DNA from 2 places in the Methylocaldum sp. GT1TLB genome. Region 2 is predicted to be linked to the other one. Evidence: predicted binding sites of a transcription regulator. Region 2 holds the regulator's gene; the other holds the start of a gene.

Region 1 (3,398 bases), 120 kb from region 2:
CCGCCGCCCGGAACGATGCCTTCTTCAACCGCAGCGCGGGTTGCGTGCAGCGCGTCTTCCACGCGGGCTTTCTTTTCTTTCATCTCGACTTCGGTGGCTGCGCCGACTTTGATCACGGCAACGCCGCCGGCCAGCTTGGCCACGCGCTCTTGCAGTTTCTCGCGATCGTAGTCCGAGGTGGTGTCTTCGATCTGCTTGCGGATCTGCTCGACGCGAGCCTTGATGTCTTCCGCTTTGCCGGCGCCGTCGACGATGGTGGTGTTTTCCTTGTTGATCTGGATCTTCTTCGCACTGCCGAGATCGCCCAGGTCGACTTTTTCGAGGCTCAGGCCCAGTTCTTCGGAAATGACGCGGCCACCGGTCAGGATGGCGATGTCTTCCAGCATGGCCTTGCGGCGATCGCCGAAGCCCGGCGCCTTAACGGCGCAAACCTTGATGATGCCGCGCATGGTGTTGACTACCAGGGTCGCCAACGCTTCGCCTTCGACATCCTCGGCGACGATCAACAGCGAACGACCGGATTTCGCCACTTTTTCGAGCAGCGGCAGCAAGTCGCGGATGTTGGAGATCTTCTTGTCGTGCAGCAGGATGTACGGGTTTTCGAGCTCGACGCTCATGGTTTCTTGGCTGTTGATGAAATAGGGCGAGAGATAGCCGCGGTCGAACTGCATACCCTCGACAACATCCAGTTCGTTGTCCAAACCGGAACCTTCCTCAACGGTAATCACGCCTTCCTTGCCCACCTTGTCCATCGCGTCGGCGATGATTTTGCCGATGCTCTCGTCGGAGTTGGCGGAGATGGTGCCGACCTGGGCGATGGCTTTACTGTCGGTGCAGGGCTTGGAGAGTTTCTTCAGCTCTTCGATGACCACGCCGACCGCCTGATCGATGCCGCGTTTGATATCCATCGGGTTTGCACCCGCCGCTACGGATTTCAAGCCTTCGCGGACAATGGCCTGAGCCAGGACGGTTGCCGTGGTGGTGCCGTCGCCGGCGACGTCGGACGTCTTCGAGGCGACTTCCTTCACCATCTGAGCGCCCATGTTCTCGAACTTGTCTTTCAGTTCGATCTCTTTTGCGACCGAAACGCCGTCTTTGGTGACGGTCGGTGCGCCGAAGCTCTTTTCCAGCACGACGTTACGGCCTTTCGGGCCCAGGGTCTGCTTCACTGCGTCGGCCAGAACGTTAACCCCGGCCAGCATGCGCTGACGGGCGTCATCGGAAAAACGGACTTCTTTAGCTGCCATCAGTTAATTCCTCCAAAATCAGTCTGAACGTTAGGTCGTGGATCAGGCTTCGAATACGCCCATGATGTCGTCTTCGCGCAGCATCAGATATTCGGTGCCGTCGATTTTGACTTCGGTACCGGCATACTTGCCGAACAAGACTTTGTCACCGACTTTTACATCCAGTGCGCGCACTTGACCGTTATCCAGGGCTTTTCCGTTTCCTACAGCAACCACTTCGCCTTTGATCGGCTTTTCCTTTGCGGTGTCGGGAATGACGATTCCGCCCGGGGATGTTTTTTCTTCTTCCCAGCGTTTTACGACGATACGGTCATGCAAGGGACGAATTTTCATGATGACTGTTTTCTCCTTGAAGAAGTTTGAACCTCAAAAAAACACTGTAGTGTTAGCACTCTCTGTCGAGAGCTGCTAACAATATAGCGATGCGGATTTAGTTTTCAAGGGGCGCAATATGAAATTTTGATTACCGAATCGAGCTAGCATTTCAGAAAAGGTGAAGGCCAGCGTTAGACTGGCCTTCGGTTTTATGGCCTCGCGTGGCCGGTCTTGTGGAAAGCGGGTCGCCGCCCTACCTAAACGAATCCGCGAAGATGTTGTCGGCCCAATGGAACATGTGCTCGTAATTTTCCGACGACGGCTCCGCCGCTTCGCCGAACGAATCCTCGACGCGCTTCATGCTGTGCGTTGTCGGATCGTATTGGTAAACCGCAGTCAACCACGACGCTTCGGTCTCGGTGATGGGGCTGAAGCAGGCCGAATTGGTCGTCGGCTGCGGGTCCGGTGTTTCGCCGACGAACGCGCGGATGATCGAGTCGACGCAAACTTTGGCCTGGGAGTTCGCCATGTGGCCGGACTTCGGTTGTGCCGTTGCCTGAGAATCGCCGATCACATAGATGTTTTCGTAGACGGTTGAACCGTAAGTCAGCGGATCGACCGTCGCCCATCGGCCCGTCGGATCGTTGACCACGCCGGCGTCGAAGACGATCTGTCCGGCTTTCTGGTTGGGAATCATGTTGAGCACGTCCGCCGACAACGCGCCGATCGTGGTGTCTATTGTCTTGAGCGATGAATTGACTTGGGTAATGCCTACGTTGGCGTGGTATTCGAGCGTTCCTGCATAGGTCTGGCTGAATGCCGTGCCGAATGTATGCGGCTCGGCCACGATGTCTGGGTTCGCATCCAGCACGATGATCTTCGAACGTCGCTTCTTGCGCTTCAGATAAGCGGCGACGATACATGCACGCTCATATGGGCCGGGTGGGCAGCGATAGGGCGCTTTGGGGACGTTCATGACGAACACGCCACCGTCCGGCATGGCCGCCAATTGATTCTTGAGCAGGGTAGTCTGGGGCCCGGCTTTCCAGGCGTGGGGCGTCAGGTTCGGGTCGTACAGACGTTCGGCTCCGGCCGGATTCGGGTTGATGAAGTCGATGCCGGGCGCAAGGATCAGATGCTCGTAGTCTAGTGTGGCGCCATTCGACAGACCCACCTTGCTACCGACCGGGTCGATGGCGGCAGCCATGGCTTGGACGATCTTGACGCCTCGATTTCTTAAACCGTCGTAGCTTAGGTTGATCCGGTTCATCGAGATGGCGCCGGTGATGACCAGGTTGGACAAAATACAGGCGTAGTGTGTGGCGTTGGGCTCAACCAGGGTGACATCGATGGTATTGTCCCAATGTTTGAGGTATTTGGCGGCCGTTGCGCCAGCGAAGCCTCCGCCGATGATGACGACTCGATTCGAGAGCGGTGTCGCGGCGCTCAAACTTCTGGGTATGGCCGCAACAAGCGAGGTTGCGCCGGCGAGTTTTAGAAATTGCCGTCTGTTGAAAGCAGTCATATTTAGTCTCTCCTGTCGGGAGTTGGCGTCATTGGTCCTGCGGTAGGAGGCTAGTCGTCCGAGGACGAGGCTCGCGGAAGCGAGCCAAGGTAGTCGGCGATCAACCGTAGTTGATCATCGGTATAACCGCGGGCTTGCCTGTCCATGATGTCCTCGACCGGGCGGTACTTTCTTTCGATCAGCTCGTCATACAACTCGTCGGCAGACTCCCCTGCCAGCGACTCGTAGCCCGAACCGTCGGTTCCGTGACATTGCGCGCATTGCGCGGCAAGGAGACGTCCGGCGGGAGGCTCGGAAAAGGCGCTTAGTGG
Region 2 (3,398 bases):
AATACGATAGCCTTAAGCGTGGGATAAAGAATCGGACCTCCAGCCGACAGGGCGTAAGCCGTAGAGCCCGTGGGAGTTGACGCGATAAGCCCATCAGAGCGTTGCGAATTCAGAAAAACGCCGTTGATCGATGCCTCAATCTCGATCATGCTGGCGGCATTCCCGCTATGCACGACTACTTCGTTAACCGCCGTCTGCTCGTATATCACATGACCGTTGCGAAAAATTTTCGCCCGCAACAGAAAGCGCTCATCGGCACTGTAGCGTCCGTCAAGAATTTCATCGAGCTTCGCTCCGGCGTCCGACGGAGAAATATCGACCAGGAACCCCAATCGCCCCAGATTGACCCCAATCAATGGAATCTCGAACTGCGCGAGAACACGCGCGGCGGATAAAAGTGTGCCATCGCCGCCAACCACAATTGCGAGATCGCAGCACTGGCCTATTTCGGCAACGGTACACGTTTCCGGCGAAGAATCGGCTACGAAATGAGCGCAGTCCCGTTGCACCAAAACACGCAGGCATCTCCCGGTAAGATGTCCGTAAAGCGAGGAAAGGGTTTCGGCTATGCGTGGCGCATCGGGCTTCCCGATTAGGGCTACGTTCCGGAAAATGGATGGCATATGTTTCTGAAGCCGCGAGCGTCCCGCGTCACTGTAAATGGGGCTGACCGGTACCGCAGCTTACATCTGAGACTGCAAATAGTTCTGCAGGCCGATTTTCCGAATCAACTCCGCCTGCGTTTCAAGCCAGTCGACCTGCTCTTCCTCATCTTCGAGTATCTCTTCCAGAAGATCTCGGGAGACATAATCTCCGGCCTTTTCACAAAACTCGACCGCTTCGCGCAGCAAAGATACGCTTTGAAGTTCCAACTGAAGGTCGCAGCCGAGCATTTCCTCCGGATTTTCTCCGATCTTCAAATGCCCCAAATCCTGCAAGTTTGGCAATCCTTCAAGAAACAAAATACGCTCGATCAACTTGTCGGCACGCTTCATCTTACCGATAGATTCATCATATTCGTGCTTGTCGAGCTCGCCCAACCCCCAGTTCCTGTACATTCTCGCATGAAGAAAATACTGGTTGATGCCGATCAGTTCGTTGCCCAGCACGCGATTAAGATAATCGATAACCGTCGAGTCGCCTTGCATAATTCTCTCCTTGGATATGGAAGCGTTCGCCATGTGGTGACCTAAGATTTACACCTAATTAGACGCCGCTTTGCTCGATATGGTATGAGCTTCTTGACACATTATCTAGGGGTTGCTAACTTTTTAGCACTCGATGGTCTCGAGTGCTAAAACCCCCACCATTCGAGGATACCGGTGCCTAAATATCCCCAATTGAGCGAGCGAGCCCAACACTTGCTTAAAGTGCTGGTGGAGCGTTATATCGGCGAAGGCCAGCCGGTTGGTTCGCGGGCTTTAGCGCGCGACACCGGCTTGAATTTAAGCCCGGCGACGATCCGCAACATCATGGCGGATCTCGAAGACATAGGGCTGATCACATCGCCACATACGTCAGCGGGACGCATGCCGACGGTAACCGGCTACCGTTTTTTTGTTGATACCTTGCTGACCATCAAACCTTTGCAGCAAGACATCATCCGACAGCTCCGCCAGGACCTGAATACTCAGGAAGATCCCGACGATTTGCTCGAAGCCGCCTCTCGCGTCCTCTCGGAAGTAACCCATATGGCGGGCCTCGTGATGTTGCCGCGCAGGGAGATAGTCACCTTCAGACACATCGAATTTATCCCGCTGTCCGGTCAACGCTTGCTGGTCATCCTGGTCACTAACGAACAGGAAGTCCACAACAAGATCATTCACTCACCCCGTCAGTTCACGCCTGCCGATTTGCAAGCGGCAGCAAATTTCCTCAATTCAACCTATGCAGGCAAGGATCTAACTGCGATCCGCGAGAGTCTATTTAACGACTTGCAGGAAATGCGGAATCGTTTAAGCCAGGAAATTATTGATGCGGCTGAAATCGCGGATTTGGCACTTAAGGATAAAGGAAAACGTCGGAACCCGTTTGTGCTAACCGGCGAAATCAATCTGATGGATTTTGCCGATTTGGCCAATATGGAGCGGCTCCGTTCCTTATTCGAAACGTTTCATCAGAAGGAAGACTTAGTCCATCTACTAGACCGTTGCCTAGAAACCCCCGGCGTCAAGATCTTTATAGGCGAGGAATCCGGCTATCGTGCGCTGGATCAGTGCAGCCTGGTAACCGCCTCTTACTCTCTCAATGGCGAGGCGGTAGGCGTACTCGGCGTTATCGGCCCCACCCGCATGGCGTATGAGCGGGTCATTCCTTTGGTTGACATTACCGCGAAATTGTTGGGGGCCGCCTTGAATCAAAAATCGCTGACCCCATCTTAATTCTTAACCCATATTGGTAGAAATCGTCGACCTGTGTGCGTGCATAGGCACACGGGCTCATTATTTTTCGTTGAGGAGCAGTTATATGAGCAAAGACCAGGCTTCGCCCGAATCGGCGCCAAAGGCGCCAGATCAAGCGGAACAAGCCGCTTCTGTCGACACGGCAATCACAACGGAAGAAGGTGTTGTCGAACCAACGCCGATCGAGCAACTTGCACAGCAATTGACCGAAGCAACTCGCCGAGCGGAGGAGAATTGGGACAAATTCGTACGCACCCAGGCCGAGTTGGAGAATTTGCGCCGACGCTCGGAAAAAGAACTCCAGAATGCCAATAAATATGCTCTGGAGAAATTTTCGAAGGAGCTATTGACCGTGGTCGATAGCCTCGAACTCGGGCTGCAAGCGGCCGTCGGAGAGACCTCGGATGTGGTGAAATTGCGCGAAGGCATGGAGCTCACGCTAAAGCAGCTGAATTCGGTACTGGAAAAATTCAGCGTCCGAGCAGTGGATCCCATAGGCGAAAAGTTCAATCCGGACTTACACCAGGCCATGGCGATGCAACCGACCACTGATATCGAGCCCAATACGGTGGTAAAAGTTTTCCAAAAAGGATATCTCCTCCATGATCGCCTGTTACGTCCGGCCATGGTGGTTATTGCCCAAGCCGCCGCAGAATCCACGCGCATCGACGAGCAAGCTTGAAATCAGCCTTGGCGCCCCCATATTAACGCTAAACCCACACCTAACCCACAAGCTATTGATTAATTTGGAGAATTAAATGGCGAAGATTATTGGCATCGATTTGGGCACCACCAATTCCTGTGTGGCCATTCTTGAAGGGGGCAAACCGCGCGTCATCGAAAATGCCGAAGGCGCTCGCACCACCCCCTCGGTCGTGGCCTTTACGGCCGATAACGAGGTACTGGTCGGGCAGTCCGCTAAGCGGCAGGCGATCACCAATCCCAAGAATACCTTATATGCCATAAAGCGGCTTATCGGACGCCGCTTCAAGGATT

The links. Region 2 encodes HrcA, which represses chaperone genes, less so after heat shock. Its sites were predicted from a motif close to TNTTAGCACTCNNNNNNNNNGAGTGCTAANA; they were not measured.
Region 1: a site for HrcA is predicted at 1,631-1,661, ahead of groES (co-chaperone GroES). Genes of this name have one in related genera too.

Annotation. Positions count from the first base shown of each region.
Region 1 is NZ_CP194898.1:2,661,397-2,664,794, reverse strand. It holds gene groL (chaperonin GroEL) at 1-1,247, opposite strand, end outside; gene groES (co-chaperone GroES) at 1,290-1,580, opposite strand; gene ACR2R1_RS11505 (FAD-dependent oxidoreductase) at 1,816-3,087, opposite strand; gene ACR2R1_RS11500 (c-type cytochrome) at 3,138-3,398, opposite strand, start outside.
Region 2 is NZ_CP194898.1:2,540,362-2,543,759, forward strand. It holds gene ACR2R1_RS11045 (NAD(+) kinase) at 1-623, opposite strand, end outside; gene bfr (bacterioferritin) at 684-1,148, opposite strand; gene hrcA (heat-inducible transcriptional repressor HrcA) at 1,323-2,381, shown strand; gene grpE (nucleotide exchange factor GrpE) at 2,467-3,084, shown strand; gene dnaK (molecular chaperone DnaK) at 3,161-3,398, shown strand, end outside.